Regions from separate parts of the Nocardioides sp. NPDC006273 genome, predicted to be linked through region 2. Evidence: riboswitches for the same ligand, from Rfam matches in the RefSeq annotation. Region 2 holds a riboswitch; the other holds the start of a gene.
What was found. Region 2 has a riboswitch for glycine ahead of gcvP (aminomethyl-transferring glycine dehydrogenase). Riboswitches for the same ligand answer to the same signal wherever they lie in the genome.

Region 1 (15,413 bases), on a different contig from region 2:
GACCTGTCCAGCATGGAGAGCTTCACAACAACACCAACCCCGTCCTCGTCTCGAGGCTTCCCATCATCTCCGGTGTGGCGAAGAACGCACTCGACAGGCGTGCGATGAGGGACACACATCCGCTGTCGGCGCCCCTGGCCTCGGTACCCTGATGGCTTGAGCCAAACGACGACAGGAGCGGCTTAGTAATGGATCGAGACGTGCTTCGGCACGCGCCGCTTTTCGGCGAGCTGGACGACGAGTCGATGACGGCGATGCTCGCGATGATGGGGGAGGCCCGCCTCCGGCGTGGCCAGGTGCTGTTCCACGAGGGTGATGCCGCTGAGCGGCTCTACGCCGTCGTGTCCGGGAAGGTGAAGCTGAGCCGTGCCTCGGCCAACGGGCAGGACAGCGTCCTGGCGATCCTGGGGCCGGGACAGGTCTTCGGTGAGCTCTCGCTCTTCGACCCCGGTCTACGTTCCTCGACGGTCACGGCCGTCACCGACCAGGTCGAGCTCGCCTCGCTGTCGCACGACGACCTGCTGAGGCTGCTCGACGGGCGGCCGGGTGTGACGCGCGGACTGCTCGCGCTGCTGTCGGGTCGCCTGCGCCGGGCCAACGACGTGATCGGTGACCTGGTCTTCGCCGACGCGCCCCGCCGGGTGGCGAAGGCCCTGCTGGATCTCGCCGAGCGGTTCGGTGAGACCACCGATGAGGGCGTGCACGTCCGTCACGACCTCACCCAGGAGGAGCTCGCCCAGCTCGTGGGCGCGGCCAGGGAGACGGTCAACAAGGCGCTCGCCGACTTCGCGGCCAAGGGCTGGGTCAGACTGGAGTCGCGCTCGGTGGTCATCACCGACATGGAACGGATCGTACGCCGAGCCGGCTGAGAGCGCTGGTCAGAGACCGGTCAGAGACTGACGCGCACCAGCTGGCGGAGCCGGCGGAGGCCGTCGGTGCTCGGTCGCTCGGCGGGAGCGAGGGCATCGGTGAGCCTCTGCCGGACCGCATCGGGATCGAGGTCCAGACCGATCGCCACCAGCTCGCTCTGGGGCTCCGTCGCCCGGCTGGGCGTTCGCCTCTCCGCGGCCACATGGGCGCTGCGCCCGACCAGGTTCACCTGATAGCTCCGCGGGCCCTGCCCGGTCGCGACGGCGACGGTCCCCTTGACCCGGTACGCCGCAGCCGGCGGGTCCTCGAGCAGGTCGAGCAGCCGAGCGGGCTCGACGGTGCCAGCAGTGGTGACGGTGACCGACCGGGCGTGCTGATGGGCCGCGTGGTCGGCGGCCGCCTCGCGCAGCAGCGCGGCGATGGGCAGCTCGTCGGGCGGGTCCTCGGGCACAGCGGCGTCGTAGACGAGCCGGGGATCGATGCGGCCACCGACTGCGTACGCGATCTGGACGTCGGGGTTGTGCTCGCGCACGCGTCGCTCGATCCGCGCCAGGACCTCGTCCCGCTCGGCGGCCGGCACCAGGTCGGTCTTGTTGATGACGACCAGGGTGGCCGCGGCGAACCGGACCGGTGCCTGGCCCCGGCCGTCGTCGAGGGTGTCGAAGTAGGCCGAGGCGTCGACGACCTCGATGAGTCCTCCGCGGCGTACCCGCTCGACACCGCTGAAGCGGACCAGCCGGGCCAGCGTGCCGGGCTCGGCGAGCCCGCTGGCCTCCACGATGACGGCGTCGAGCGCGAGCCGCGGGTGGGTCAGCTTCTCGAGGGCATCATCGAGGCCGCCGGCGTCGTCCAGACAGCACAGGCAGCCCCCGGCGATCGAGGCCGGCTCGTCGACCTGACCTGTGACGAGGCCGGCGTCGACGTTGATGTCGCCGAAGTCGTTGACGACCACGCCCACCCGCGCGCCCGGCTGGCGCAGCAGATGGTTGAGCAACGTCGTCTTGCCCGACCCGAGATGGCCGGTGAGGATGACCACGGGAACCCGGGTGCTGGCGCTGGTCGGTGGCATCGAGCCATCGTAGGACCGATGAGAACAGTTCCCGTTAACGGGGTCGAGGCTCGCCAGATCTTGACGGCCGAGGTGGCCAGACCTAGGTTTGCCGCACAACTTCACATCCGCCGTTCGAACCGCAGCGGGAGAGTCCTCGTCCATCCCGGGTGAGGCGCCGAAGGAGCAAACCTCCCCAGAATCTCTCAGGCCCCATGACCGCTGTGGTGAGGCGAACTCTGGAAAGACAGGATCCGCTGGATCCTGCACCCACGGTGCAAATCGTCCCAACGGGGCGGTGAAGCTCTCAGGTAGCGATGACAGAGCGGGGAGGTCACCCGTCCACGGGCGCCGCGTCAGCGGCAGCCATCATCAGGGAGCCTCCCGCACATGACCTCACCTGTCCCTACCCCTCTGCATGCGATCCACCAGTCGCTCGGCGCCTCGTTCACCGACTTCGCCGGCTGGAGCATGCCGGTCCGCTACGGTTCGGAGACCGCCGAGCACAATGCCGTACGCACCACCGCCGGGCTCTTCGACCTGAGCCACATGGGCGAGATCGAGGTGACCGGGCCGCAGGCGGGTCGGGCCCTCGACCGCGCCCTTGTCGGTCGGCCGTCGAAGATCGGCCTCGGTCGCGCCCGCTACTCCATGATCTGCGCCGAGGACGGCGGCATCATCGACGACCTGGTCGTCTACCGGCTCGAGGAGGAGCGCTACCTGGTCGTCGCCAACGCGAGCAACGTCCATGTGGTCGCGCCGGCTCTGATCGAGCGGGCTGACGGGTACGACGCCGTCGTCCGTGACGCCTCCGCGGAGTGGGCGCTGATCGCGGTCCAGGGGCCGGCCTCGTCGGCGATCGTCGCGGCGGTGACAGAGCTGGACGTACCGTCCCTGCGTTACTACGCCATCGACGCCGGCACGATCGTCGGGACCGACGTCCTGCTCGCGCGCACCGGTTACACCGGGGAGGACGGGTTCGAGGTCTACTGCGCGCCCTCTTCGGCCGCCGCCGTCTGGGAGGCGATCACCGTGGCCGGGGAGCCGCACGGGCTGATCCCCGCCGGCCTCGCCTGCCGCGACACCCTCCGGCTCGAGGCGGGCATGCCGCTCTACGGTCACGAGCTGAGCCGCGAGACGACGCCCTTCGAAGCCAACCTCGGCCGCGTGGTCTCCTTCGACAAGCCCGACGGCTTCGTCGGCGACGCCGCCTTGGCCGCGCGCCGTGAAGAGGGCCCGCGCAGCACGCTCGTCGGTCTCGTGGCCACCGGTCGCCGGTCGCCGCGGGCCGGCTACGCCGTCGTCGATCCCGCCTCCGGCGACGAGATCGGCGTCGTGACCAGCGGCTCCCCGTCGCCGACGCTGGGCCGACCCATCGCGATGGCCTACGTCAGGCCCGAGCTCGCCGTCACCGGCACCAAGGTCCAGGTCGTCGTACGCGGCAGCCACGAGGACGCCGAGATCGTCGACCTTCCCTTCTACTCCAAGAAATGAGCCAAGAGATGAGCACCGCCATGAGCAACCCGACCCACCTGTCCTACACCGCCGAGCACGAGTGGATCGAGACCCGCGACGAGGTCGCGCGCGTCGGTGTCACCGCCTTCGCCACCGAGGCGCTGGGTGACATCGTCTTCGTCGAGCTGCCCGAGGTGGGCGCCAAGATCACCGGGGGAGAGAGCTGCGGTGAGCTGGAGTCGACCAAGTCGGTCAGCGACCTCTTCGCGCCCGCCGACGGCGAGGTGCTCGCGATCAACTCTGCCGTCGTCGACGACCCGGCGCTGATCAACAGCGACCCGTTCGGTGCCGGCTGGCTCTTCGAGATGCGCATCTCGAACGCTCCCGACCTGCTCGACGCCGCTGCCTACGACGCTTTGATCGAGGAGTGAACTGACGTGACCGCTGACCTCAGCGGTGCCCGGGCCCCGGTCGTGGCGATCACCTTGAGCACGTTCGACCTGTACTCGATCGGGATCGGCCCGTCCTCCTCGCACACCGTCGGACCGATGCGGGCCGCGAAGACCTTCGTCGACGGCCTCGTCGAAGACGGTCAGCTGGAAGAGGTGACGCGAGTGAAGGCCGAGCTGTTCGGGTCGCTCGGCGCGACCGGTCACGGCCACGGCTCGGCCGGAGCAGTGCTCCTCGGCCTCGAGGGCGAGGAGCCGGCGACCGTCGACACCCGCAGCTCGTCGGCGCGGGTGGCGGCGATCCGTGAGCGCGGCGAGCTGACGCTCGGCGGCCACCGTCCGATCCGCTTCGCCGTCGACACCGACCTGGTGATGCATCGGCGCAAGAGCCTGCCGGACCATCCCAACGGCATGGTGTTCACCGCCTACGACGCCTCAGGCCAGGTACGCCGCGAGCGGACCTACTACTCCGTCGGCGGTGGCTTCGTGGTCGACGAGCACGCCTCGGGCGCCGCGCGGGTCGTTCCCGACAGCTCGCGTGTCCGGTTTCCGTTCACCACCGGTGCCGAGCTGCTCAGCACCTGCGAGCGCGAGGGGTTCCGGGTATCCGACCTCATGCTCGCCAACGAGCTCACCTGGCGTACCCAGGCCGAGGTCCGCGCCGGTCTCCTGGAGATCTGGCAGGTGATGGCGGACTGCGTGCAGGCCGGCTGCGACCGTGACCCGGTCACCGACGGCGTACTTCCTGGTGGTCTGCGGGTCCCGCGCCGGGCGCCGCTGCTCTATCGCGACCTGGCCTCCGGAGCCGGCGCCCAGGACCCCTTCCGGGTCATGGACTGGGTCAACCTGTTCGCGCTGGCGGTGAACGAGGAGAACGCCTCGGGCGGCCGGGTCGTCACCGCTCCCACCAACGGCGCGGCCGGCATCGTGCCCGCCGTCCTGCACTACTGGGTACGTTTCGTGGCCCCCGAGGCCGGCCTGGACGAGGCCGCGATCGAGGACGGCATCGCCCGCTTCCTGCTCACCGCGGCCGCGATCGGGATCCTGTGCAAGACGAACGCCTCGATCTCCGGCGCCGAGGTCGGCTGTCAGGGCGAGGTCGGCTCGGCCTGCGCGATGGCGGCGGGCGCTCTGTGCGAGGCGCTGGGCGGGTCCCCGGAGCAGGTCGAGAACGCCGCCGAGGTCGGGATCGAGCACAACCTCGGCCTCACCTGCGACCCGGTCGGTGGGCTGGTGCAGATCCCGTGCATCGAGCGCAACGCCATCGGCAGCGTGAAGGCGATCAACGCCGCCCGCCTCGCCCTCAACGGCGACGGCTCCCACAAGGTCAGCCTCGACAAGGTGCTGAAGACCATGCGCGAGACCGGGGCCGACATGTTGGTCAAGTACAAGGAGACCTCCCGCGGCGGCCTCGCGGTCAACGTGATCGAGTGCTGAGCCCTGCTGTACGCGGCGCCCCTCCTCCGCAACCTGGCCGTCCGCATAAGGCGCCGCGGGCGGGGTACCGCTACGGCCAGTGACCCCAAGTCGCCGAGGACATCTCCATGAGTACAAACCGCAGATTGGTCCACGCATCACCCCAGCACGTGTGGGACGTCCTCTCGGACGGTTGGCTGTACCCGGCCTGGGTGGTCGGCGCCTCTCGATTGCGCGACGCAGACAAGGACTGGCCGAACGTCGGCGCGCAGCTGTATCACTCCGTCGGCGCTTGGCCACTGCTGATCGACGACAGCACCGAGGTGCTCGAGTGCTCGCCCGGGAGCAGGCTGTTGCTCCGTGCGCGCGCCTGGCCCGCAGGGGTCGCGCATGTCGAGATCACGGTGGAGGCGGCAGGAGAGGACACCGAGATCGCGATTCGAGAACAGGCCGTCGATGGCCCGGGCGCTATGATCCCACGGCTGGTCCAGGATTCGCTTGTCGGCTGGCGAAATGTGGAGACTCTCCGGCGCTTGGCCTACATCGTCGAACACCGTCCATGAGTGACGCCGCCTACGACGCGGTCGTCGTTGGTTCCGGACCCAACGGCCTGGTCGCGGCCAACCTGCTGGTCGACAAGGGCTGGTCGGTGCTGGTGCTCGAGACCCAACCCACCACAGGCGGAGCGGTCCGCAGCTCCGAGGACGTCCACCCGGGCTTCGTCCACGACACCTTCAGCGCGTTCTATCCGCTCGCGGCCGCCTCTCCCGCTATCCGCGAGCTCGGTCTGGACGAGTACGGGCTGCGGTGGACGCATGCTCCCGCGGTCCTGGGCCACCCCCTGCAAGACGGCAGCTGGGCGCTGCTGCACCGCGACCGGCACGTCACCGCAGAGCTGCTCGATGCCCAGCACGCCGGCGACGGCCAGGCATGGCTGGAGCTGTGCGGTCTCTGGGACCAGATCGGTGAACCGCTCGTACATGCCCTGCTGACCCCGTTCCCGCCCGTGCGGCCGGGGGTTCACCTGCTCAACGCCCTACGTCGTGCAGGGGGCCTGGCGGCGGTGCGTACCCTCCTCACGCCAGCCGGAGACCTCGCCCGCAACTGTTTCGGGGGCGAGGCTGCGCGTCTGCTCCTGGCCGGCAACGCCGGACATGCCGACATCCCGTTGGATGCGCCGGGCTCCGGCACGATGGGGCTTCTGCTCGCGATGCTGGGCCAGACCGTCGGCTTCCCCGTCCCAGAGGGAGGCGCTGGCATGCTCGCCGCCGCGCTGGAGCGCCGCTTCCGCGAGCATGGTGGTGACGTCCGCTGTGGTGCCGAGGTCACCCGCCTCGGTGTCGACGACGGTCGCGTCACCGAGGTTCGCACCCGTGACGGCCACCGGATCAAGGTGGGCCGGGCCGTGATCGCCGCCGTCGCGGCGCCCCATCTGTACGGCCGGCTGCTCGACCCCGCAGACGTGCCGCGACGCGTCGCAGCCGGCATGGCGAACTTCCAGCTGGACCCGGGCACGGTGAAGGTCGACTGGGCGCTGCACAAGCCGATCCCATGGCTCACCGAACCCGCGTACGCGCCCGGCACGTTCCACGTCGCCGACTCGGTCGAGCAGATGACCCAGTCCTTGTCTCAGGTGACTGCCGGCGTCATCCCCGACGCTCCGTTCCTCCTGGCAGGTCAGATGACCACCACCGACCCGACCCGCTCGCCGCCGGGGACGGAGTCGGTGTGGGCCTACACGCACGTGCCGCAGACGGTGCTGCGCGATGCGGGGCCTGACGGGCTGCGCGGACGATGGGACCAGGAGGAGTGCGAGCGTTTCGCCGACCGCATGCAGGCGCGCATCGAGCGCCTGGCGCCCGGCTTCGGCAGTGCCATCGCCTCACGACGCGTTCTCGGACCCCAAGAGTTCGAGGCTCTCGACGCCAACCTCATCGGCGGGGCGATCGGCGGCGGCACCTCTCAGCTCCACCAGCAGCTGGTCTTTCGACCGGTGCCGGGGCTGGGGCGGGCAGAGACCGGCATCACCGGACTGTTCCCCGGCTCCGCCTCCGCCCACCCCGGCGGTGGCGTGCACGGCGCAGCCGGCAGCAACGCAGCCCGTGCCGCCATCCTGCACGATCGCTTTCGATGGGGAAGGCAAGCCGCGTGATTCCCACGGTCACAGACTCGATGGCGCGCGCGGGCGGTCGGGTGCTGCAGGCCGGTGTCGGCGTGCTCGCCCACTTGCGACCCGCCGACAAGCCCCTGCACCCGCACGGCGAGGTGCACCTGGCCCTGCTGCGGCGGCACCGGGGAGCCACCACGGGCGCGGCGTTCCTCGATGAAGGCGGGGCGGACGAGGTGGTGGTACGACTCTCCCGTGCGGTCGGCCTGCCTGAGAAGGTGCCCGATATCAACGGGCTTGCCGTGCGCGTTCCCACCGCCCGCGGCGAACACGCCGACCTCCTGCTCGCCACCACCGGTCATGGTCGATGGACCCGGTTCCTGCTGGCTCCCAAGACCCGTCTGTTCGACGGGTTCTTCAGCACGCTGCTCCCGTACCGCGCCCCCACTGGGCCGGTCTGGCTCGGAGCGCAGTTCGCCGGCGCGGCCACGTGGCAGCTGGTGTGGGCGCGGCCCGGGACGGACTGGACGCCGTTCGCGACGCTCGAGCTGACCGTCGAGTCGGACCACGACCTGCTGCTCTCCTTCGACCCGACCCGCTCGACACCACCCGGGCTCGAGATCTACGAATGGCACCGCCACCTACGAGCTCCCGCCTATGCGACGGCGCGGCGGTCGCGGACCCCCGTCGCCAAGCCGCTACGCGGGCTTGAGCACCCGCGCTACGAATGAGTCGAGGTTGCCGAGCAACCGGTCGACCTTCTGCTCGACGCTGAGGGTCTCGTGGATGACCGGGCTGTCGAGCTTGCGCTTGCCGCGCGCCTTGAGGGAGCAGTCGAGGTCGGCGCAGATGTAGGTGCCGACGGAGTTGCCGTCCTGCCCGGAGCGACCGGCGCGGGAGGCGACCAGCAGCGCGACGTCACCGACCGTGGTGCACAGCGCGCACATCGTCTTCCGCGGCCCGCGCGTCTCACGCGAGGCGCGGAGGGCGACGCCGCAGAGCCGGCCCTCGTGCTCGGTGACGAGGTAGTGGTTCTGCGGCGCCTTCGGGTCCTGCCAGCCGAGGTAGTCCAGGTCGCCCCACGACCGTTCGGCCAGGTCAGCGGGGAGGTTGAGGCGCTTGGTCGCACCCTTGGTGAGGTTGACGAACGAGGAGCGTACGTCGGTCTCGGTCAGCGGCTTCATATCAACGAGGCTAGAATTTCCTACAACCGTTAGGCAACTCGTTATTCGGAGGATGTTGATGGGCCGTCCAGGGCTGAACCGGACCGCCGTGATCGCGGCCGCCGCCGACCTGGCCGACGAGCTGGGCTTCGACGCCGTCACGATCTCGGTCCTCGCGCGCCACCTCGGCGTCAGATCGCCGACCCTCTACTCCCACATCTCCGGAGCCACCGACCTCCGCACCGCCGTCACCGCGTACGTCCTCGACGAGCTCGCCGACACCACGAGCCGGGCGATGGCGGGGGAGGGCCGCGACCTCCTCGTCGCGTACGCCGACGCCATCCGCGACTTCGCCCGCCGCTCACCCGGCCGCTACGACGCCACCACCCGCCAACGCGTACCGCCCGGTCAGGCGAGGGAGTCCCGGACTGACTCCGTGGGTGAGGCGATCACCGCCGGCCGCCGCAACGCCGACCTCGCCCTCACCGTCGTCCGCAGCTACGGCATCGCCGAGACCAACGATACGTACGCCGTCCGGCTGATGTCCAGCCTCATCCACGGCTACATCACCTTGGAGATGGCCGGCACCTTCGCCCACCGCGAGCCCACGAGTGAGACCACTTGGCCCGCGGTCCTCGAGGACCTGGACCGCACCCTCACGCGGATAGCGACGGCGCAGTGTCACTGATCGCGATGGTTAAGCGCCGCCGACCTCCCTGGATCAAATGAGTCAATTGCGGCGTAGGTCTCTGGCGCCTGCCAGGCTGCGCAGGGCCGCGTTCAGGATGGGCCGGTGGCCAAGGCAGGGACGCGCCTTGGGCGAGAACCAGGACCGCCAGCAGGACATACAACGCAGCACTTCAGGGTGCTCTGGGTCTACCTCAACGCTGCCGCTGCACTGCGGGCACGGTTCCATAGCGGAGCTCCCTACGGCTTGACGTCGAACTCTCCCACCTTCGCACCGGTCAGAAAGTCTGTCCACTCAGCCGTCGTGAACTCGACAGTCTTGCCGGTCGTGGAGTTGCGGACCGCCACCGTGCCCGGACGGTTGGTCGCGACTTCCACGCACCGAGGGTCGTTGTTGTCGTAGGAGCACGCGGTTGACGTGCGGAACTCGAGCTCGGGGAGTGCGGTCATGCGCGTACCTTTCGTAGATTCTGCTCCGAGGAGACGGTCCCCGCACCGCTTGTGCGACTGTCTACGGCCGTACTGACGGGTCTGTATGAACCCAAAGCGCCAAGCCTCCGGCGCTCCTCAGGAGACAACGTCTGGCAGGAGGGTGCTTCTGCTCTCTGAGCCAGCGCAGTCCGCACGTGCCGCATGTAGTCGGGTCCTGGTCCATCCCCTGAGTCCTGTCTCATAGACAAAGTGCTGGCACCCGGAACGCCGCAGGCCCATCAATGGTTTGAAGGAGGCGATCCCAACCGGCAGCGCCCCGGGGTGAGACAAGCCTGTTGGACGTGCAGGGCATGGGCAGGTGGGGGCAACCCACCGCCTCAAGTGGGGAGATTCCCCCTAGTTCCATTGGTGGTGAGGCCTCACCGCTGAGCCCTATCCTGGAAGCGGTCCCAATCTCGTGATGAAGGCAAGGCCCATGCCGAATCCGCAGAACCCCGACGAACTCGCCGCACGCGTCATTGGCGAGCGCATCCAGAACATCCGCACCCGCACCGGGCGTACCCGGGCGGTCATCGCTGGTCTCGTCGGTCGGTCTGAGGACTGGCTCCGCGATGTGGAGAAGGGCCGGCTTCAGCATCCTCCTGGCCTTGAGATGCTGCTCAAGATCGGGCAGGCGCTCGGCGTACGTGACCTGACCGAGATCACAGGCGAGCACCAGTTGTTGGTTGGCATCTCTCGCCGTGCCGGACATCCCGTCGTGCCTGCCATTCGTGAGGCCATTGAAGGCGTGGATCTTCGTCCTGTCCCTTCGCCCATCGACACCAATGAACTCGCCGCGCGCGTCGAGCGCGCATGGAGGCTTTGGCACACCTCGAAGACGCCTCGCGCTGACGCAGGGGCAATGCTCCCCGAGCTGATCACTGATGGGCGACGTGCGCTGCGGACCCTGGACGGGCAGGAACGACGCGACGCTGCCGCCGCGCTCTCCGGTGCGTACGCGTTGGCCGAGCAGGTTTTGGCTTGGGTTGCCGACGCTCCATTGCTTTGGCTTGCTGCTGACCGCTGCATGGCTGCCGCTGAGATCGCTGATGACCCGGTAACGCTCGCGTCGGCGTCGTGGGTGCTCGGTAACGTCTGGCGCTCGACAGGCCGCGAGGAAGACGCCTACCGGCTCGCATCGGATGCCGTGGCACTGCTTGAGCCGCACCTGGACGGCGACGAGGATGCCCAAGCGATGTGGGGTGCCTGCCAGTTACACGGGGCAATCACAGCCGCCCGGATCGGTCGTGAGGGTGACGCGCTCCGTGGGATCGACCAGGCAATGACGATGGCGCGCGCGATGCCTGAAGGCTCCGCGCACCCGTGGACCCTGTTTGGCGTGGCGAACACCGACGTCAGCGCCGTGTCAGTGCAGGTCGAACTACGCAAGTCCGGGGGAGCGCTCGAGGTGGCTAGCGCCGTAGACCCCGACGCGGTGCCCTCAGTGGACAGGCGGGCGCGGCTGTGGCTCGAACTGTCCCGTGCCTACGCCCAACAGCAGGACTGGATCGGCAGTCTCGGTGCGCTCCGCACCGGCACTGGCATCAGCGAGGAGTCGATGCGTAGCCACCCGTTGGCGCGGTCGCTGGCGTCCGAGTTGGTGACGCATGGCGGTCGGCTCAATGAGCGTGAGTCCCGAGCGCTCGCATCCAGGCTCGGAGTGACTGCCTAATCAGGGTTCGGACCGAAGCTTGCCCTCAGCGCGAGCCAGCAGCAGCTTGTACAGCGGAGCGACGGAGCCAGCCCCGATGATCTTGCCCTCGGCGATCAATCCCTCGATCTCGTCCAGCGGGATCCAGCGGACCGTGTCAGTCTCGTTGAGGTCGGGGGCTGCACCGGTGTCCGTGGCCCCGCGAGCGAGGTAGATGATGTTCGGCTGGTCCACGCTGCCGACCAACGGCTGGAACTCAAGGAACTTCTCGATCGTGCGTGGCCTCCGGCCGGTCTCCTCCTCGGCCTCACGCAGAGCGGCGACGTGCAGCTCTTCGCCGTCGTCGAGGTAGCCACCCGGCAGCTCCCACACCCACCGATCCTGGATGAACCGATGGCGCCACATCATCAGCACCCGCTCGGAGTCATCGACCATGAGCACCAGGACCGCCGCGGGAATCCGCATCACCCACTGATCGAACAACGTCCCATCAGGAAGCTCCACGTTCGCCCGGCTGAGCACCATCTTCAACTTGTCGTCGACGACTTCCTCGCTATGGATGATCCACTGGGTCGCGCTGCGCTCGGCCACGGTGACCAACTTAGCGGCCTTCCGGTCCACTCTCGTTGAGGGCCGCGATCCACTTGGGAAGCTCGGCGAGTGACGAGATTCGAAGCGTCGCGATCTCGTCTGCCGCCGGGTCGTGTTCCTGGATCACGCCCCACGGCCCTCGTCGGATCAGCGCCGTCGCCATTCCGGACTCAGCGGCCGGCCGGATGTCGTTGTCGAGCCGGTCGCCGACGTAGAGGATCTCCTCCGCCGCGTACGGAGCCGCCTCGATGACATGCTCGAAGAACCCCAGATCCGGCTTGCTCACACCCCAGTCGTCGGAGGTTGCGACCATGTCCACTGGAAAGTCCAGCTCCCGCAGGGTCCGCCCCGCGCTCACTGTCTGGTTCCCAGCCAACCCCAGCCACAACCCGTCCTCGCGCAGCGCTTTCAAAGCAGAGCGTACGTCGGGATAGAAGTCATCCTCCCCGAACCGCTCAGCCTGCCCGGCCTCTTCCCGCTTCCGCCGTTCCTCGGTCAGATCGAACCCCGGCTGGAACACCTGGAACGCCTCGCGATAGTCCATCCCACGAGCGATCACCGCCCCGAACACCGCCGACAACGTATGCCTCGGCACCCCCAGCCAGTCCGCCCAAGTCCCGTACTCGCGGGTCTCGTCAACCAGGCACTCGCCTACGTCGAACACCACCGCCCGAATCATGGATCGGGATCCTTCCACACCACCTGTGTCACAGGCGGCGGAGTGACGCGGGTGCGAGCGCCTATGGCAATGGACAGGAGAGAATGCCGGCATGTCGAACTTGCGTCCCGTTTCTCACCCTGGCCAGTCGGAAGGGCTGGTCCACTTCACAGGCCGTGCGAGAGAGTCGTTCGCGCCCGAAGTGGCTCTGATGTCGCCTGAAGAGCGATTGGACAACATCGTCTGGGAGCAGGCGCTGAGGGGCCATCCGGTGCCGGGGTCAGACGAGCCCGTGGTGTGCCTTAGCGAGAGCAACAAGCTTGGAGCGGCGGCGCTCTTGTCAGCAGCTGGTTTTTCCGGATGGGGGCTGGTGTTGCGGCGGCAGTGGGTTTGGGACCGGGGTGGTGGGCCGGTCTGGTACGTCCGAAACGACCTCTGGTCCGACGTCAGAAAGACACTCGACCCAGCGCTGCATGGCTGGCTTGTTAGGACCGATCCTTCGACGTCCGACTGGCTCCATGAACGTGAATGGCGCGTGCCATGCACAAACGGGGAACTTGAGTTGGCGCCCGAAGCAGTGATGGCATTCCTGGTTTCAGACGACCGGTGGGAGCCGCCAACGCAATCCGGCCATGTCCTGGACCCCATGACCGGAAACCTAGTTGTTGGTGAAGTGACACTTGAGTGGGCCCTCGGCATTCCCGTGTGGCGGTGGAATGGCCAAGACCTTGTCGAACTTGGTCCTGTTCGACGTCGAGAGGAGGCGTGGCCGGTGCAGCCGTGATGCGGCGGTGTGACGCACGTCTGAAGGACGGCCAACGAGAACCTGCGTGGAATGTCCAAGGGCAACCCCGCGAGAGGTGTCCTGGCTCGATCATCCGGTCCGCAAACTCGCGCGGCCCTAACATGCTGTCGCGCATGACGACGCGATTGTGGTCGAGCCGGTCGTGACGGCCGAGAATCTGCCCTCGGTTCTGGCCGAGGGGTGCGAGCTGACGAAACTCGGCGTTAAGCCTCGTCAGACTCGGGCACTTCTGCGCCGCGACGATGATCAGGATGCAGATGCACTTAGGGCGTCGGCCTACTCAGAAGGGCGGCCGCCGGGTCCTTGCTGGCATCGTCCTGGTATTGCTGGCGCTCCTTCTCTCCGAGTGCCCTAACCGCCTCGCGGAAGCTGTCGAAGTCTCCAACGGTGAGGGTCGCGACGTCCTCGAGTCCGTACCTGTTGCGGATCTCGCCGATTTGCCTCGTCGCTTCATCAACCCAATCACTTTGCGTAAAGGCGTCGGTCAACTCACGAAGGAGCCGTTTGGCCTCACGTTTAGTGATTCCCTTGGTATGGGACTTGAGGAAGTTCTTCACCGTCCGCTTGACCTTGTCGTCGCTACGGTTGCGATCTTCTTCCACAGAAGCGGCGTCCAGGACTTCGGACAGATGTGCCAAGAGTGCGGCAAACCGTTCGCGTAGTAGGTTGGCGCCAGGCGTTTCCGGAGATATATCGAGTAGCAGCACCAACTCGCGCGCTAAGCCGACCTTCTCGATGTGCTCCCCTGGAAACGAATCTCGATAGAGACCATCGAGTGCATCCCAGAGATGGCCGTCTTGCGCCACCGCTGCCTCAAGATCTGCCAGTTCAAACTTGGCCGGGTCAATATCATCTAGGGCGACGAATCGTGTCAGGTGCGCTAGCGCAGCACGATGCGCAATCTGTACAGGAATCAAGTCCTCGATCTCTTCGACTTTGATTCCTGGATCGAACTCAAGACCTGAGAATCCTGCCCATTCATCCAGGCGAACGATGTACTCGTCCTTCAGTACCCGCTTCTTCCGTGCTTCACCCCGCTTGAGAACCTTCTCGGCCTCACGTCCAGACTGGTCGCCATCGAGTAAGGCCACACATGGAGGTTTGATGGTATCGCGACCTCGAGCGAGATAAACCATGTAGGGAATGCCGTCAGCGCCGCCTGCCGCGACGATGGTCACTTCGTTCAGGTCCAGCGCCTCGGCCCGGCCACCATGACGTCGAGCGAGGTGCATCGAAAGCCCAGCGATCAAGATTTGGTCCGCATGACCTTCTACGAACAGATTGCGTCCGCCGATGAATGCGGTCTCCGCAACATAGGTTCCGAGCGACGAGCGCAAGGGTTCGTAGCGGTTGTTTGCGGCGTCGTTTACGACCCGAGTTCCCTCGTCCTCGGCGCCCTTGTCAAGGACGCGGATACGTTCAGGAGCGTTCTTGTCGATTAGGAATGGCGAGTGCGTCACATACACGACTTGGCTTCCGTTGCTTCCATCCTCCGGGAGCGCGTAGTCCCGAAGTACCCGAAGCAAGTCTTGTTGGCCAATGCTCGACAGAAAGGCATCAGGTTCGTCCAAGAGAAGTACGTCCGGACGCGTTTGGGTTAATCTGTGGGCGGTGATCTGAACGAAGTAGCTCAGGAAGTAGCGAAGACCCTGGCTCCGTTCGCCAAAAGAGTAGGTTGAACCCGTCCGGTCTCGGATAGTGAAGGCAAGTTCATGTTCGCGGGCCTCGAGTATCAGGTCGAACTCGCGATCTTGGCTCCACCAACGCTGGACGTTCAGATTGTCGCGAATGGCAGTGTTCATTGCGCCGACCACCGCTTCGACTTGACCTTCCCGTCCAGATGCGAGTGCGTCGCGGAGCTCGATGAACGCTCTCGGGTCGATACGCGCAGCGTCAACCAACAGCATTCGAGCGAGCTCGTATTCATCGCGACGCCGACGCTCAACTTCTTCGGAATCCTTATCTGCCGGGGGCGCCAGTGATGGAGCGATGATCTTCCCGACGGCAGCTTCAGTTGGCTCATCAAGCCGGAAGATCCGATC
Region 2 (15,413 bases):
GGTCGACGTGGAGTCGGAGGAGAAGATCGACATCGAGTCGATTCACACCGTGTCCCGCTGAAGGTTTCAACAGTGCGGCGCAGTAGGGTTTCGTACACCGGCTCCGCGGGACGATCAACCGCTGCCAGACCAGTACGCCTGATGAGGAGATACCCGTGTACCCCGAGGAATTGAAGTACACCAGCGAGCACGAGTGGCTGCGCAACCCCGGCGAGACCGAGGGGTCTGTACGGATCGGGATCACCAACTACGCCCAGGACGCTCTCGGCGACATCGTCTACGTCTCGATGCCCACCGTCGGCGACACGATCAAGTCCGGCGAGAGCTGTGGCGAGCTCGAGTCGACCAAGTCCGTCAGCGACATCTACGCGCCGATCTCGGGTGAGGTCGTCGCGGTCAACAGCTCGCTCGACGCGACGCCCGAGCTGGTCAACGACGACCCCTACGGCGGTGGCTGGCTCTTCGAGATCAACCCGGCCGATCCTGCTGAGCTGGAGAGCCTCCTCGACGCCGCGGCGTACGAGGCATCACTCGACGCGTAAGTCAACCGAACACCTGGGCCGACCTGATAGGTTGCGGATACCATCCCTCAACGTTCACTTGAGGGTATGTGCCCGGCCCTCGATGAACCTGGAGCTCAAATGTCCGTGTGCCCCGCTTGCGGAAGCCAGAACCCCGACCAAGCGCGGTTCTGCTCGCAGTGTGGCGTAAGCCTGACCGGGACCGACCAGACGTCGACGATCCAGCTCGGAGCTGACGCCGACACCTCCGACCGGGTGCTCAGCCCGATCGAGGCGGCCACCGTCGAGGCGTTGCCGCCGGGCAACGGGATGCTCGTCGTCCAGCGTGGTCCCGGTGCCGGAAGCCGCTTCCTGCTCGACCAGGACACCGTGGTCGCGGGTCGCCACCCGGACAGCGACATCTTCCTCGACGACGTCACCGTCTCGCGTCGCCACGCGGAGTTCGCGCGCACCGGTGACACGTTCGAGGTCTCCGACGTCGGCAGTCTCAACGGCACCTACGTCAACCGCGACCGGATCGAGAAGTTCGTCCTCAAGGACGGGGACGAGGTCCAGGTCGGGAAGTTCCGGCTCGTCTTCTACGCCGGGCACGAAGGGGCGTAGTCATGGCCGCCGCCGCCACGCCTGACCCTCAACGGCCGGCTAGCGACTCGGGGGAGCGGCTCAACATCGGGCAGGTCCTGGACCAGCTGCGTCCCGACTTCCCGACGGTAACCATCCCGAAGATCCGGTTTCTCGAGGACAAGGGACTGATCAAGCCGGAGCGTACGCCCGCGGGCTACCGCAAGTTCTCCCGCCGAGACGTGGAGCGACTGCGCTACGTCCTGCGGATGCAGCGCGACCACTACCTGCCCCTCAAGGTCATCGGCGAGCACCTCGACGCGATCGACCGCGGCCTCGAGCCGCCGGAGATCGAGCCGACCGTGCCCACGGTGCCGACGGTCGCACTGACGCCCGACGGTGCGCCGGGGGCCGAGTCGTTCCGGCGTACGGACAACATGAGGATCTCGCGACGCGAGCTGCTCAAGATCGCCGAGGTCGACGACTCGCTCCTGAGTGAGCTGGAGAGGATGGCGCTGGTGGTTCCGCTGCGCAGCGGTCACTACGACACCGACGCCCTCACGATCGCGCGCACGGCCAAGGAGCTGGCCGCGTTCGGTATCGAGCCCCGCCATCTGCGCGGGATGAAGGCCGCCGCCGACCGCGAGGTCGGTCTCATCGAGCAGATCGTCGCGCCGCTGAGGCGTCCCGGCAACGCCGGAGCGCAGGGCAGGGCCGAGGAGATCGGCAGCGAGATCGCGTCGCTGGCGGTGCGTCTGCACGCCACCTTGGTGAAGTCGGGCCTGCGCGAGCGCTGAGGCTGCTCAAGCGACCGGGTAGGGTGGACGCATGCGCGAGGTCGATGTGCTCGGAGTCCGAGTGGAGATGCCCTCCAACCAGCCGATCGTGCTGCTGCGCGAGGTGGCAGGTGAGCGATACCTGCCCATCTGGATAGGCGCGGTCGAGGCGACCGCGATCGCCTTCGCCCAGCAGGGTGTGGTGCCGCCGAGACCGCTGACCCACGACCTGCTCAAGGACGTCGTGGAGGCGACCGGCAACGAGCTGACCGAGGTGCAGATCACCTCGGTCACCGACCGGGTCTTCTACGCCAACCTGGTCTTCGCCTCGGGTGTCGAGGTGAGCGCGCGACCCTCGGACTCGATCGCGTTGGCGCTGCGTACGGGCACCAAGATCGTGGTCTCCGACGAAGTCCTCGACGAGGCGGGCCTCGCGGTCCCGGCCGAGCAGGAGGACGAGATCGAGAAGTTCCGCGAGTTCCTCGACGAGATCACGCCCGAGGACTTCGAGTCCCACTGACCCTAACCCTCAAGTTGAGCTTGAGAGTTAGCGGCGGCGACACGCCGGGGAGGGTTCTTTGACCAGGGCGCTTACGGCGCTTACCTTGTAATTGTCTCTGTTGTAACTCCAACGGTGTGGTCCCCCCGCCGCAGCCGTTCATTCCCCGAGTGGAGTTACGCACAACGGAGTAGACGATGGAGGACATCGTGTTCGACCACGAACAGAAGCCCGGCGACGGCGCCGACGACGCGCAACGCGCGGCGGAGCAGGCTGACGAGCAGGGCCTTCTCTTCACCGACGATGTCTCGACCCTGCCCAGCGACACCGGTTACCGCGGGCCGACGGCCTGCAACGCGGCCGGGATCAGCTACCGCCAGCTCGACTACTGGGCGCGCACCGGTCTCGTCGAGCCGAGCGTGCGCGGCGCGACCGGCTCGGGCACGCAGCGGCTCTACTCTTTCCGCGACATCTTGATCCTCAAGGTCATCAAGCGTCTGCTCGACGCCGGCATCTCGCTGCAGCAGATCCGTGCCGCCGTGCAGCACCTGCGCGAGCGGGGCACCGACGACCTGACCCGCGTCACCCTGATGAGCGACGGCGCCTCGGTCTACGAGTGCACCAGCAACGACGAGGTCATCGACCTGCTCCAAGGCGGACAGGGTGTCTTCGGCATCGCCATCGGCGGTGTCTGGCGCGAGGTCGAGGGGACTCTCGCCGAGCTGCCCAGCGAGCGTACGTCCGAGGACGGCGAACACGTCGCCTCGATGTCCGACGAGCTGGCCGCCAGGCGCGCCGCCCGCACCGCCGGGTGAGATAGGACTCAGTCGACACCGGCCCCTGAGGCCCCGCGAAGGCGGGGCCTCAGGGGCTCGTCCTTTATGCTGGGGCTGCTGACCATCCCGCACGGGAGAGCCCCACGTGTTGGGGCGCCGAAGGGGCAATTCCTCCCCGGAAACTCTCAGGCACCCACGACTGTGCGGACCAGGCAACTCTGAAGCCGTGCATGTGCGGTGACAGAGGGGGAGGGCTTACGAGTTGTCTTAGATGCCCTCAGGAGCCACTGTGTCCGACACGCCCACCCTGTCCGAGCTCGATGCCGCCTCCCCGTTCGTGGAGCGCCACGTCGGGCTCTCCGCCGCCGACGAGAAGACCATGCTCTCGCGGCTCGGGTATGACTCGGTAGCGGAGATGATGGATGCCGCCGTCCCGGCCGGGATCCGGTCGGTCGAGTCGCTCGACCTTCCGCGCGCGCTGTCCGAGGCGCAGGTCGCCTCGCTGGCGAGGGAGATCGCTGCATCCAACAAGCCCGGCGAGGCGATGATCGGGCTCGGCTACCACGCCACCGTGACGCCGCCGGTGATCCGTCGCAACGTGCTCGAGGACCCGAGCTGGTACACCGCCTACACGCCTTACCAGCCCGAGATCTCCCAGGGCCGCCTCGAGGCCCTGATCAACTTCCAGACCATGGTCGGCGACCTGAGCGGCCTGCCGGTGGCGAACTCGTCGCTCCTGGACGAGGGCACCGCGGCCGCTGAGGCACTGGCGCTGGTGCACCGGGCCAACCGGAAGGTCGCCCAGAAGAATGGCAGTGCTCCGTTCGTCATCGACGCCGACGCCCTGCCGCAGTCGATCGAGGTCGTCAAGGTGCGCGCCGAGGCGATGGGCCTCGAGGTCGTCGTGGCCGACCTCTCCGAGGGCCTGCCCGAGGGTGATCTGATCGGCGTGCTGGTGCAGTACCCCGGCGCCTCCGGTCGGGTGCCCGACCTGAAGCCGGTCATCGATGCCGCCCACGAGCGCGGCGCGCTCGCGGTGGTCGCTGCCGACCTGCTCGCGCTGACCGTCCTGGAGGCGCCCGGCACGCTCGGCGCCGACGTCGTCGTCGGCTCCACCCAGCGCTTCGGCATCCCGCTCTTCTACGGCGGCCCGCACGCCGGTTACATGGCCGTCCACGAGGGGATCGAGCGGCACCTGCCCGGTCGCCTGGTCGGCGTCTCCGTCGACGCCGAGGGGCGACCTGCGTACCGCCTCGCCCTGCAGACCCGTGAGCAGCACATCCGCCGGGAGAAGGCGACCTCCAACATCTGCACCGCGCAGGTGCTGCTGGCCGTCGGCGCTTCGATGTACGCCGTCTACCACGGCCCCGCGGGGCTACGGACGATCGCGACCCGCACCCACCGCTACGCCGCTGTGCTGGCGGCCGCGCTCCGGTCGGCCGGTCTCCCGCTGGTCTCGGAGACGTTCTTCGACACGCTGGGGGTCACCGTGCCCGGGCGGGCGGCCGACGTCGTCACCGCCGCGCGCCGCTTCGGCGTACACCTTCGTCTGGTGGACGCCGACACCGTCGGCATCTCCACCTCGGAGGCGACCACCCGCTCGACGCTGTCGGCCGTGCTCAACGCCTTCGGCGTCTCGGGCATGGACCTGGAGGAGATCGACCGCACCTCGGCCAGCGCGCTGCCCGACGCTCTGCTGCGCACCACCGACTACCTCACCCACGAGGTCTTCAACACCCACCACAGCGAGACCCAGATGCTGCGCTATCTGCACAAGCTGGCGGGGCGCGACTACGCGCTCGACAAGGGCATGATCCCGCTCGGCTCGTGCACCATGAAGCTCAACGCGACCACCGAGATGGAGCCGATCTCGCTGCCGGGCTTCGCCGACCTGCACCCGTTCGTTCCCGCTGAGGACGCTGCCGGCTACGCGCGCCTCGTGGGTGAGCTGGAGGGATGGCTGGCGGAGGTGACCGGCTACGACGAGGTCTCGATCCAGCCGAACGCCGGCTCGCAGGGTGAGTTCGCGGGCCTGATGGCGATCCGTGGCTACCTCGACGCGCAGGGACAGGGCCACCGCAAGATCTGCCTGATGCCGTCCTCGGCGCACGGCACCAACGCCGCCTCGGCCGTGATGGCCGGGATGAAGGTCGAGGTCGTGAAGTCGTCCGAGGACGGCACCGTCGACCTCGACGACCTGCGGGCCAAGCTCGACGCCCACGGCGAGAACGTCGCCGCGATCATGGTGACCTACCCCTCGACCCACGGGGTCTACGAGGAGGGCATCACCAAGGTCTGCGAGCTGGTGCACGCGGCCGGCGGTCAGGTCTACATCGACGGTGCCAACTTCAACGCGCTCCTGGGCTACGCCAAGCCCGGCGAGTTCGGCGGCGACGTCTCCCACCTCAACCTGCACAAGACCTTCTGCATCCCGCATGGCGGCGGCGGACCGGGCGTCGGTCCGGTCGCGGTCCGCTCCCACCTGGCGCCCTACCTCCCGTCGCACTCGCTGCACCCCGACGCCTCGAAGCGCTCGGGCATCGGCGCGATCTCGGCCGCTCCGTACGGCTCGGCGGGCATCCTGCCGATCTCGTGGGCCTACGTCCGCCTGATGGGCGCCGAGGGCCTGACCCGGGCGACATCGGCGGCCGTGCTGTCGGCCAACTACGTGGCCGCGCGGCTGGGCGGGCACTTCCCGGTGCTCTACCGCGGTGAGAGCGGCCTGGTCGCCCACGAGTGCATCCTCGACCTGCGGCCGATGACGAAGGAGACCGGGGTGACGGTCGACGACGTCGCCAAGCGGCTCATCGACTACGGCTTCCACGCCCCGACCATGTCCTTCCCGGTCGCCGGCACGCTCATGGTCGAGCCGACCGAGTCCGAGGACCTCGCTGAGCTGGACCGGTTCATCGAGGCGATGATCGCGATCAAGGGCGAGATCGACCGGGTCGCCTCGGGCGAGTGGACCGCCGAGACCTCGGTCCTGCGCGGCGCCCCGCACACCTCTCGTGCGCTCGTCGGTGAGTGGGACCGCCCCTACTCCCGCGAGGAGGCCGTCTTCCCCAGCGGTATCGATCCCGACAAGTACTGGCCCCCTGTTGCTCGCATCGACAACACCTACGGCGACCGCAACCTGATCTGCTCCTGCCCGCCGGTGGAGTCCTTCGCCGAGTGACCTGTCGAGGCGTCACCCGCGCCGGCCGAGACGGCACGCGGGTGACGCCTCGAACGACGGGAGTGACGCCTCGGCCGGTTGGGCTCAGGTGCCGTGAATCTCGAGGGTGGAGCCTTCGCGACCCTTGGCGACCGCGAGCTGCGTGGGGATGCGCTCGCGCATCTCGGTGACGTGGCTGACCACGCCGATGATGCGCCCGCCCTCGCGGAGCGTGTCGAGGACGTCGAGCACGTCGTCGAGGGTGTCGGCGTCCAGCGAGCCGAAGCCCTCGTCGACGAAGAGGGTGTCGAGCATCTGGCCGCCGGCCTCGTTCATGATGACGTCGGCCAGACCGAGAGCGAGGGCGAGGGAGACCACGAAGGTCTCGCCGCCCGAGAGGGTGGCGGGGTCTCTCGACTCGCCCGACCAGTCGTCGCGCACCATCAGCGCCAGGCCGCCGCGGCGGTCTCCGGCGCCCTTGGCCGCGGAGTGCTCCAGGGCGTAGCGCTGGTCGCTCATCTTCGCCAGCCGCTCGTTGGCGGCCGCGACGACCTGGGTGAGGCGGTAGGCCACGACGTAGGCCGACAGGCTCATCTGCAGCTGATTGTCGCTGCTCTTCCCCTCGGCGAAGGAGGCGAGCCGGGCCGCGATCTCGAGGTCGCCGCGCACCGGCGCCCAGGTGGAGAGCGCCTGGGTGAGGTCGCGTTGCAGGGAGTCGAGGCGCGCGGCCCGGGCGTCCGCGGTGTCTGCTGCCGAGCGGGCGGCGTCTGCGGCGTCGGCGGCCTTGCGGTGGGCGAGCGAGAGCGCGGGCAGGTCGGGCTCGTCGGTGGCGAGGATCTCGGCGGCGCCGGGGGAGTCCAGGGTCGCTCGGGCAGCCGCCAAGCTGTCGGCGTACGCCTTGATCTGGCTGTTGAGGGCGGCGACCCGCTCCGGTGCGAGTGCGGCGGCGAGCGCGCTCTGTGGCGAGCCGAAGCCCGCGCGGACCGCGGTGGCCGTCAGGGTGCGCTCGGCTGCGGCGAGGGCCTCGGCGGCGCGGGCGGCCGCCTCGAGGCGCTCGAGGTCGGTGACCGCGGCCCGGTGGTCGCGGTCGAGAGCGGCGAGCACGGCGCCCAGATCACGGTGGTCACCACGGACGTCGCCCAGCTGCTCCTCGAGCCGCGCGCGCTCCTCGGTGAGGTGACGCAGCGTGGTCTCGAGCTCGGCGGCACGGGTCTCCAGCTCGGCACGGAGCGTCGCCGAGCGGGCTCGGCGCTCCTCGACGGAGGCGAGCTCGGCGCGCAGGCCCGGCTCGCGGGCGGCCTGCCGCTCCAGACCGGCCAGGCGCTCGGCCATCGCCGCGGCAGGCTCATCGGTCTCCCCGGCGGCCTCCTGGGCGAGCTGAAGACGGGTGCTCAGGTCGCGCACGTGCTGGTCGCGAGCGTGTTCCTCGGCGCTGGCGTTGTCATAGGCTGTCTGAGCGGTCTTCTCCGCCGCGGCATCGGGGGCTCCATCGGCCGGGGAAGCCTTGTGAGGGTGCTCGTGGGACCCGCACACGGGGCAGTCCGCGCCCACCGCGAGGGCACCGGCGAGCTCGGCGGCGATGCCGTCCAGCCGGGCCTGGCGTACGTCGAGATAGTGGGTGCGCGCCTCCATGGCTGCCGTCCTGGCCGCCTCGTGCCTGGCGCGGGCCTCGACGAGCTCTCCGGTCAGTCGGCCGACCTCGGTCACCGCCGCGACCTGCGTACGTAGCACCGGGATCGCGGCAGCCGCGTCGGTGGCCGCCGCCAGGTCCGCGGTGAGCGACTCGACCTGCTGGGGCAGCTCCTCGGCGAGCTGTGCCTGCTCGCGCGTCTGGGTGAGCAGATGGTCGCGCTGGGTGCGGGTGGCGGCGAGCTCGCGGGTGACCTCGTCGAGGCGATGCTGGACGGGCTCGAGGGCACGCGCCTGCGCGAGACGCGCCGATACCCGCTCGAGGGCTGCCTTGGCATCGGCCAGGGTCAGGTCGCTCGGAGCCAGGGCGGTCGTCTGCTCGTGCTCACGCCGGGCCTGGTCGGCGAGCTCGCTGACCCCGGTGACGGCTTCGGCGCGCTGGGCGGCCTCGACGCGGCGTACGCGATCCTGCTGCTCTTCGGCCGCTGCGACGAGCCGGGTCTCGGCGGCAGCGGCGGCGCGGAGGCCGCGTTGCTTCTCGGCCATCGCGCGGGCGGCGTCGAGAGCGTCGAGGGTCTCCGCCTCCGCTGCCAGGGCCTCCATCGCGGCGCCGGAGGTGACCGCCTGCGCCTCGGTGGCCTCCTCGGCGAGAGCGCGCGCCCAGGTCGCGATGGCGCCGTCGCCGGCGGGGAGTCCGAGATCGTGGACGTCCCAGTCTTCGGGGAGCGTGACGGCGGCGGTCTCGCTGGTCCGGCTGACCACCTCGGCGACGCCGGCGTTGAGCTCCTCGGAGCGGCGCCGGAGCTCGACACGGCGTTCCCGGAGCCAGCGCTCGACATCCGCGAAGCGCTCGGTGCGGAAGAGCCGCTCGAGCAGCCGCTTGCGTTCCTCGGCGCTGGAGCGGAGGAACGCCTGGAAGCGGCCCTGGGGAAGCATCGCGACCTGCACGAACTGGGTCAGCGTCATCCCGAGAAGATCTGAGACCAGATGGCCGGCCTCGTCGAGACGGGTGGTGAGTGTGCGCCACTCCTCGCCGACCTGCTCCATGAGCACCACCGACGCCTGCTGGGTGGTGGTGCCCGCGCCGCGCCGCTTGGAACGCTCCCACGACGGCGAGCGGGTGATCCGGAAGCGTCGCTGCGCGAGCGTCGCCTCCAGGACGACCCGCGTCGCGACCTCGGCCGGGGCGCGGTCGCTGCGCAGCCGCTTCGCGACCGAACGGTCACCGGGGACGTCGCCGTAGAGCGCGAAGCAGACCGCGTCCAGGACGCTCGTCTTCCCGGCGCCGGTCGCTCCGGAGAGCAGGAAGAGCCCCGCCTCGGAAAGCTGGTCGAAGTCGACCTCGACGGTGCCGGTGAAGGGCCCGAACGCGGCGACCTCCAGGTGGTGGAGACGCATCAGAAGAGCACCTCGAGCCACTCCTCTTCCTCGGCGTCGCCGGCGCGCGAGTCGAGCGTGTCCACCTCGGGGTCCTCACAGCAGGCGTCGACCGCCGTCTGAAGCAGCGCGAGCTCGGCCTTGGCGGCAGGCTCGCCGCGGAGCTCGGCGACGAACTCGGTGACCAGGTCGATGTCGCGCTGCGGGCGGGACGGGTCCGGTCGAGACAGCGCGCCCAGGACCGGTGCGGTGGACTCGAACCCGAGCACCAGCGTGTGCGGAAAACGCCGTCGCAGACGCTCCATGGCCTGGGCCGGGCGGGTCCTGTCGGTCAGGGTGATCTGCAGCCACGACTGTTCGTGATCCCCGTGGCGGGGGTCGCTCAGCAGCTCCTCGAGCGTGCCTCGCAGCCTGGCCAGCTTCCGCGGGACGGGCGCCTCCACGAACTCGCTGGCGACGAAGCCGGACTCGTCGAGGTCGATGAGCCACGACCCCTTGAGGTGGTTGGCCTCGGAGAAGGAGTAGGCCAGCGGGGAGCCGCTGTAGCGCACGGTCTCGGTGATCGTGTGGCGGCCGTGGAGGTGGCCGAGAGCGGCGTAGGAGATGTCCTCGAAGAGGCTGGCCGGCACCATCGACACACCACCGACAGAGATGTCGCGCTCGGAGTCGGAGGGCTCAGCCCCGGTGACGAAGGCGTGGGCCATCACCACGCTGCGGCCGCCTCTGCTGTCGAGGTCGGCGCGGACCCGGCGCATCGCCTCGCCGAGCGCTGCCTGGTGGGAGCGGGACTCCAGTCGCCACGACGCCTTGGCGGCGTCGGGGTCGAGATAGGGGAGACCGTAGAAGGCGACCTCGCCGTGATCGTCGGGAAGCATCACCGGGCGGCCGACTCCGGCCAGGTCGGTGCGGATGAAGATGCCGGCGGCGTCGATGAGCTCGGAGCCGAAGCCGAGCCGCTGGGCCGAGTCGTGGTTGCCGCTGGTGATGACGACCTTCGCCCGCGAGGCAGCCAGTCGAGAGAGCGCCTCGGAGGCCAGCCGAACCGCGTCGACCTGCGGGAGGGCGCGGTCATAGATGTCACCGGAGACGCACACCACGTCGACGTTCCCCTGCTCCACGACGGCGAGGAGATGGTCGACGTACGCCGCCTGGTGCCCGAGCATGCCCTCCCGGTGGAAGGACCGGCCCAGGTGCCAGTCGGAGGTGTGCAGGATCCGCATGTAACGAAAACTATCGGTGACCACGGACATTCGAGCCTGCGACCCGCGACGAGGGTGCGGGTCGCAGCACTCATGCCCGGGTCAGGTGCGCGGATAGGTGATCTTGATCGCCAGCTGGCGCTGCAGGTTGTCGGCAGCATCGGAGACCCGGCGGCGTACGCCTGGGTCGAGATCATGCTGGACGACCGCCCGAGCGGCGACGACCGTCTCCTCGGTCACCGAGCCGCTCGGGAAGAACGCCTCGGCGGCCTCGGCGAGGCTCCAGCCGGACCGCTTCTCGGCGGTGGCCGGAAGCTCGTCGAAGTAGCGCTCGACATAGCTCTCGGTGAGCTCGGCCGGACCGCTCCAGAACGCTCGCCCGGCGGCCAGGATGTCGTAGTTGGGCAGATCGGTCTCGCCGGTGAACACCGACCAGCCGTACGCCTTCGCCTCCGCGTCGGGAATGCTGACCAGGGCTCCGGTGTGGTGGATGCGGGCGTCGTTGGCCGGCTCCGCGTCGTACGCGGCCTGCAGCTCCTCGCGGGTCGCCGACCCGATCTCGGCGAGCTTGGCGAGGATGCGCCAGCGCAGGTCGAGGTCGGTCTCGATGCCGGCCGGGGGAGTCGCCAGCCACTCCCGCAGCAGCGACTCGGAGCGAGCCGAGCGGATCGCCGCTCGGTAGGCGGACAGCTGCAGCTCTGAGCCGGGAGCGACCTCGGCGAGCTTGCGCAGCGCCGCGTCGTGGAGCCGCTCGCGGGCGCCCTCCGGGGCCAGCGGGACCACGGAGCCGAACAGCCACGGCATCGTACGCCGCGGGGTGTCCTCGAGGTCCTCGATCGGCAGGGACGCCTCGGCGATGTCGATGACGTCGGCCGGGTCGATCGCGGCGTTGAACCAGGCGCTGCGCAGGTTGTTCCACACGCCCGCGCGCAGACCGTCGTCGGTGATCGAGGCGATCGCACCCTTCAGCGCCTGCACGGTCTCCCAGTCGGGGATCGCCGCGGCCCAGGTGTCGTCGTAGGGGTCGAGCACGACCGCGTTGGCGGCGACCTTCAGCGGCGTCTGGTCGCTGCTGACCGTGATGTCCTCGGTGGTCCAGCGGGTGCCGTTGAGGATCGCCGCGCGGAACGTGTGGGAGCGGTCGGCCGGGTGCAGCGAGGGCGCGGTGCGGTTGACGACCATCTTGGCCGGGTCCCAGGAGAGCGTGTCCGGGCCGGCGGTGAGCAGCCACTGGGCGGTGAAGGTGTCGAGGTCGAACTCGATCCCTGCCTCGGCAGCGGCCGAGGCCCAGGAGCCGAACAGGTCGTGCATCGTCGCGTTGCCGAACCGGTGCTTGGTGAAGTGGTCGACCGCGCCCGCGAAGAAGACGTCGTCGCCCAGGGAGGCGGCCAGCTGGCGCAGGATCGCGGAGCCCTTGGAGTAGGAGATCCCGTCGAAGTTCTGCAGCGCCGAGACCGCGTCCTCGGCGCCGTTGCCGGCCACCGAGTGCGTCGAGCCGCGCTGGTCGGCGGTCAGCCCCCACTGGCGGCGGGCGTAGGACATGTCGGCCCAGGCGTCGGCGTACTCGGTCACCTCTGCGGTCACCCGGTTGCCCATGTATTCGGCGAAGGACTCGTTGAGCCACAGGTCGTCCCACCACTGCGGGGTGACCAGGTCGCCGAACCACTGGTGGGCCATCTCGTGGGCGACGGTGGTGGCCCGCTGGATCCGCATGCCGCGAGTCACCCGCGAGGTGAAGATGAGCGGGTCCCGGAAGGTCACGCAGCCCGGGTTCTCCATCGCGCCGGCGTTGAACTCCGGCACGAACGCCTGGTGGTAGTTGCCGAACGGGTAGCGGATGCCGAAGAGCCGGTGGAACTCGTCGAAGCACTGCTTGGTGAGCGTGAAGAGCTCCTCGGCGTCCTTGTCGAGGTCGGCGGAGATGCTCTGCCGCGAGCTCAGCGACAGCGGGATCCCGTCGTGCTCGTCATCGATCACGTGCCAAGGGCCGGCGACGAGCGTGACGAAGTACGTCGAGAGCGGCTGGCTGCGCTCGAGCTCCCACACGCCGGGCTCGGTCTGGGTGCCCGGAGCGTTGCCGATCACCGTCCAGTCCTTCGGCGCGGTCACGTGGAAGGTGTAGGGCGCCTTCAGGTCGGGCTGGTCGAAGCAGGCGAAGATCGTCGGGGCGGCGTCCATGAAGCACATCCCGTAGACGTAGGCCCGGCCGTCGGCGGGGTCGACGCTGCGGTGCAGCCCCTCACCGTCGTTGCGGAACGGCATCGTGGCCTCGACGAGGAGCTCGTTGGCGCCTTCCTGCGTGGTGATCGGGAGGCGGCCCTTGGCGAGCGTGGCCGGGTCGACCGGGCTGCCGTTGAGGCTGATCCGCTCGACCGAGACCGGTTTCAGGTCGACGAACGTCGGCCCGCCTCTCGAGGTGAACCGGATCGTCGTCACCGAACGGTAGGTCTTCTCGCTGGAGGCCAGGTCGAGACGTACGTCGTAGTCGTCGATCGTCAGCAGACTGGCTCGGGCGGCGGCCTCGTCACGGCGCAGGGGCAGGCTCTGGGTGCTCACGTCGCACAGGCTAACGGGCAGATGGCAGTCTTTCCCCATGACTTCCTCTGCTGACGACCTGCGCTCGGTTTCTCTGGAGAAGATCGGCGAGCACCGCTTCCGTGCGACCAACTCCCGCGGCGGCTCGCTGGTGCTCGGCCACGGCGAGGACCCCGACTTCACGCCGGTCGAAATGCTCCTCGCGGCCCTGGCCGGCTGCAGCGCGCTCGACGTCGACTTCATCACCGGCAAGCGGTCGCCGATGGAGGCCTTCGAGGCTCTTGCCGCGGCCACCAAGATCCGCGACGAGGAGGGCAACCGCCTGATCGACATCTCGGTCACCTTCGACATCACCTTCCCCGACGGCGAGGCCGGCGACGCCGCCCGCAAGGTCCTCCCGGACGCGATCAAGAAGTCCGAGACCCGACTGTGCACCGTCGGCCGCACCGTCGCCGTCGGCACCCCCGTGACCTACGCCGAGGGCACTCTCTCCTAGCCCCCGTCCGCCCCGCTCACCCCTCGCCGAATCTGTAGAAAAGGCGGCCGAGACTGTAGAACCTGCGGGCCGAAACTGTAGAAATGGGCGACGAAAGTAGAGTTTCGTCGCCCACAACTACCGATTCGGCTCGCCATATGTGCGGACTCGGCGGGCTGGGTCAGGGGAGCAGGAGGGCGGAGTCGCCGAACTCGTGCCACAGGTAGCCTCCGGCGACAGCGGCGTCGTAGGCAGCCTGGGTGAGCTCGGGGCCGGCGACGGCCTCGACGAGCAGCAGGTGGCTGGCCTGCGGGTCGTGCCATCCGGTGATCAGCCCGTTGACGACGTACGGCGGATTGGCGGGGGTGATGACGCGGTCGGTCCAGCCGCTCGCCGCCTTGACCGCTCCGGTCGCCGGGACGACCGCCGACTCCAGGGCCCGGGTGACGGTCGTGCCGGCCGCGACGATACGGCCGCCGGCGTACCTGGTCTGCTCGACCAACCGGGCCGTGGCCTCGGAGACCTCGAACCACTCCGCGCCAGGGGCCTCGCCCGCCTCCTGGGAGGAGACGCCGGTGTGCAGGGTCACGGGTGCGACCTGGATGCCGTGCGTGACGAGGTCGGTGACCAGAGGATGGGTGAACGGACGGGCGGCCGATGGCATCTCGGCGCTCCCGGGGCGGTGCCCGAAGACCGTCTGGTAGGCGTCGAGCGGGTAGCGCCGGTCGAGATAGCCGTACGCGATCGGGCGGCCCGCCCGTTTGAGCTCGGCGGCCACGTCGCCGGTGACGTCGGCGCGCCACAGCCGGTTGCCCGACCCGGTGGGGGAGGAGGCACGGCCGCCGGGGTAGGGCTCGGCCAGCGTGACCCGGAGACCGGCGGTCACGACGACGTCACCCTCGGCCGCGTCGAGCACCGCCCGCGAGGCGTCTGGCGCGGAGCGGATCTCCACGACCCAGCCCGTGTCGAGGCGCTGGGCGAGGTGGAGGACGACCCGGCCGCGTCCGATGAGGTCGGCGTCGAGCTGACGCGCCTCGGTCACCGAGTCGTTGACCACGACCAGATCACCGGGGGAGAGGTGGCTGGCCAGGTCATGGAACCGGGAGTGTCGTACGCCGCTCGGCGATGCCACGAGCAGGCGTACGCCGCCGCGTTCCAGGCCGCGCCACTCCGCCGGCGCGGGAGCGGTGGTGTCGTCGGGGAAGGGGAACATGGTGGTCGGTCGTTCGGCGAGCATCGTCATCGGACTGCTCCTACGGGTGCGAGATCGGTGGCGCGGTAGCGCCCTGAGGGCTCGTCGCCGGAGAGCAGCGCGAGCAGGTGCGAAACGACCGATTCCGGGAGGGGGCGGTCGGAGATGTCCTCACCGGGGAAGGCGGCCTGGTGCATCGCGGTGCGCATGTCACCGGGGTCGACGGCGTACGCGCGGATGCCGTTCTCCTCGCCGAGGGTCAGGACCAGGTGATCGAGCGCGGCCTTGCTCGCGGCGTACGTTCCCCAGGTCGAGTAGTGCTCGACCGCCGCGTCGCTCGAGATGCCTACGAGCGTGCCGCGTGAGGCGATCAGGTAGGGGAGGAGCCGCTGGGTGAGCGAGAGCGGCGCGAGCAGGTTCGTCTCGAGCACGCGGGAGAAGTCGCCCTCGGCGACCTCGGCGAGCGGGAGCATCGGACCGAGGTCGCTGGCGTTGTGCACGAGCAGGTCGAGACGCCCGTGCCGCGCCACGGCGGCGGCGATGGCGTCCTGGTGATCCGGGTCGCGTACGTCGCCGGCCAGGCTCGTCACCTGCGGCCGGTCGGGCAGCGCGGCGTGGAGGCGGTCGGCGTCGCGGGCGTCGGTGACGACGTTCCACGACCGGTCGAGGAGTGTCTCGGCGAGGGCGAGCCCCAGCCCGGCGGAGCCGCCGGTGATGAC

Region 1: linked by a shared signal. The riboswitch ahead of gcvT (glycine cleavage system aminomethyltransferase GcvT) and the one ahead of gcvP (aminomethyl-transferring glycine dehydrogenase) in region 2 are both predicted to bind glycine.

The regions. Positions count from the first base shown of each region.
Region 1 is NZ_JBEXSD010000067.1:3,386-18,798, forward strand. It holds gene ABZZ22_RS22930 (LLM class flavin-dependent oxidoreductase) at 1-26, opposite strand, end outside; gene ABZZ22_RS22935 (Crp/Fnr family transcriptional regulator) at 189-869, shown strand; gene ABZZ22_RS22940 (CobW family GTP-binding protein) at 890-1,939, opposite strand; glycine riboswitch at 2,055-2,150, shown strand; gene gcvT (glycine cleavage system aminomethyltransferase GcvT) at 2,309-3,412, shown strand; gene gcvH (glycine cleavage system protein GcvH) at 3,433-3,804, shown strand; gene ABZZ22_RS22955 (L-serine ammonia-lyase) at 3,847-5,259, shown strand; gene ABZZ22_RS22960 (SRPBCC domain-containing protein) at 5,367-5,801, shown strand; gene ABZZ22_RS22965 (NAD(P)/FAD-dependent oxidoreductase) at 5,798-7,390, shown strand; gene ABZZ22_RS22970 (hypothetical protein) at 7,387-8,076, shown strand; gene ABZZ22_RS22975 (FBP domain-containing protein) at 8,044-8,529, opposite strand; gene ABZZ22_RS22980 (TetR/AcrR family transcriptional regulator) at 8,588-9,196, shown strand; gene ABZZ22_RS22985 (DUF397 domain-containing protein) at 9,436-9,645, opposite strand; gene ABZZ22_RS22990 (helix-turn-helix transcriptional regulator) at 10,103-11,338, shown strand; gene ABZZ22_RS22995 (NUDIX hydrolase) at 11,339-11,908, opposite strand; gene ABZZ22_RS23000 (HAD family hydrolase) at 11,919-12,587, opposite strand; gene ABZZ22_RS23005 (hypothetical protein) at 12,679-13,350, shown strand; gene ABZZ22_RS23010 (hypothetical protein) at 13,635-15,413, opposite strand, start outside.
Region 2 is NZ_JBEXSD010000074.1:7,967-23,379, forward strand. It holds gene ABZZ22_RS23810 (DUF881 domain-containing protein) at 1-61, shown strand, start outside; gene gcvH (glycine cleavage system protein GcvH) at 156-542, shown strand; gene ABZZ22_RS23820 (FHA domain-containing protein) at 642-1,124, shown strand; gene ABZZ22_RS23825 (MerR family transcriptional regulator) at 1,127-1,879, shown strand; gene ABZZ22_RS23830 (bifunctional nuclease family protein) at 1,911-2,378, shown strand; gene ABZZ22_RS23835 (MerR family transcriptional regulator) at 2,555-3,172, shown strand; glycine riboswitch at 3,255-3,345, shown strand; gene gcvP (aminomethyl-transferring glycine dehydrogenase) at 3,423-6,308, shown strand; gene ABZZ22_RS23845 (SMC family ATPase) at 6,393-9,314, opposite strand; gene ABZZ22_RS23850 (exonuclease SbcCD subunit D) at 9,314-10,513, opposite strand; gene pepN (aminopeptidase N) at 10,595-13,048, opposite strand; gene ABZZ22_RS23860 (OsmC family protein) at 13,086-13,523, shown strand; gene ABZZ22_RS23865 (S-adenosylmethionine:tRNA ribosyltransferase-isomerase) at 13,684-14,745, opposite strand; gene ABZZ22_RS23870 (SDR family NAD(P)-dependent oxidoreductase) at 14,742-15,413, opposite strand, start outside.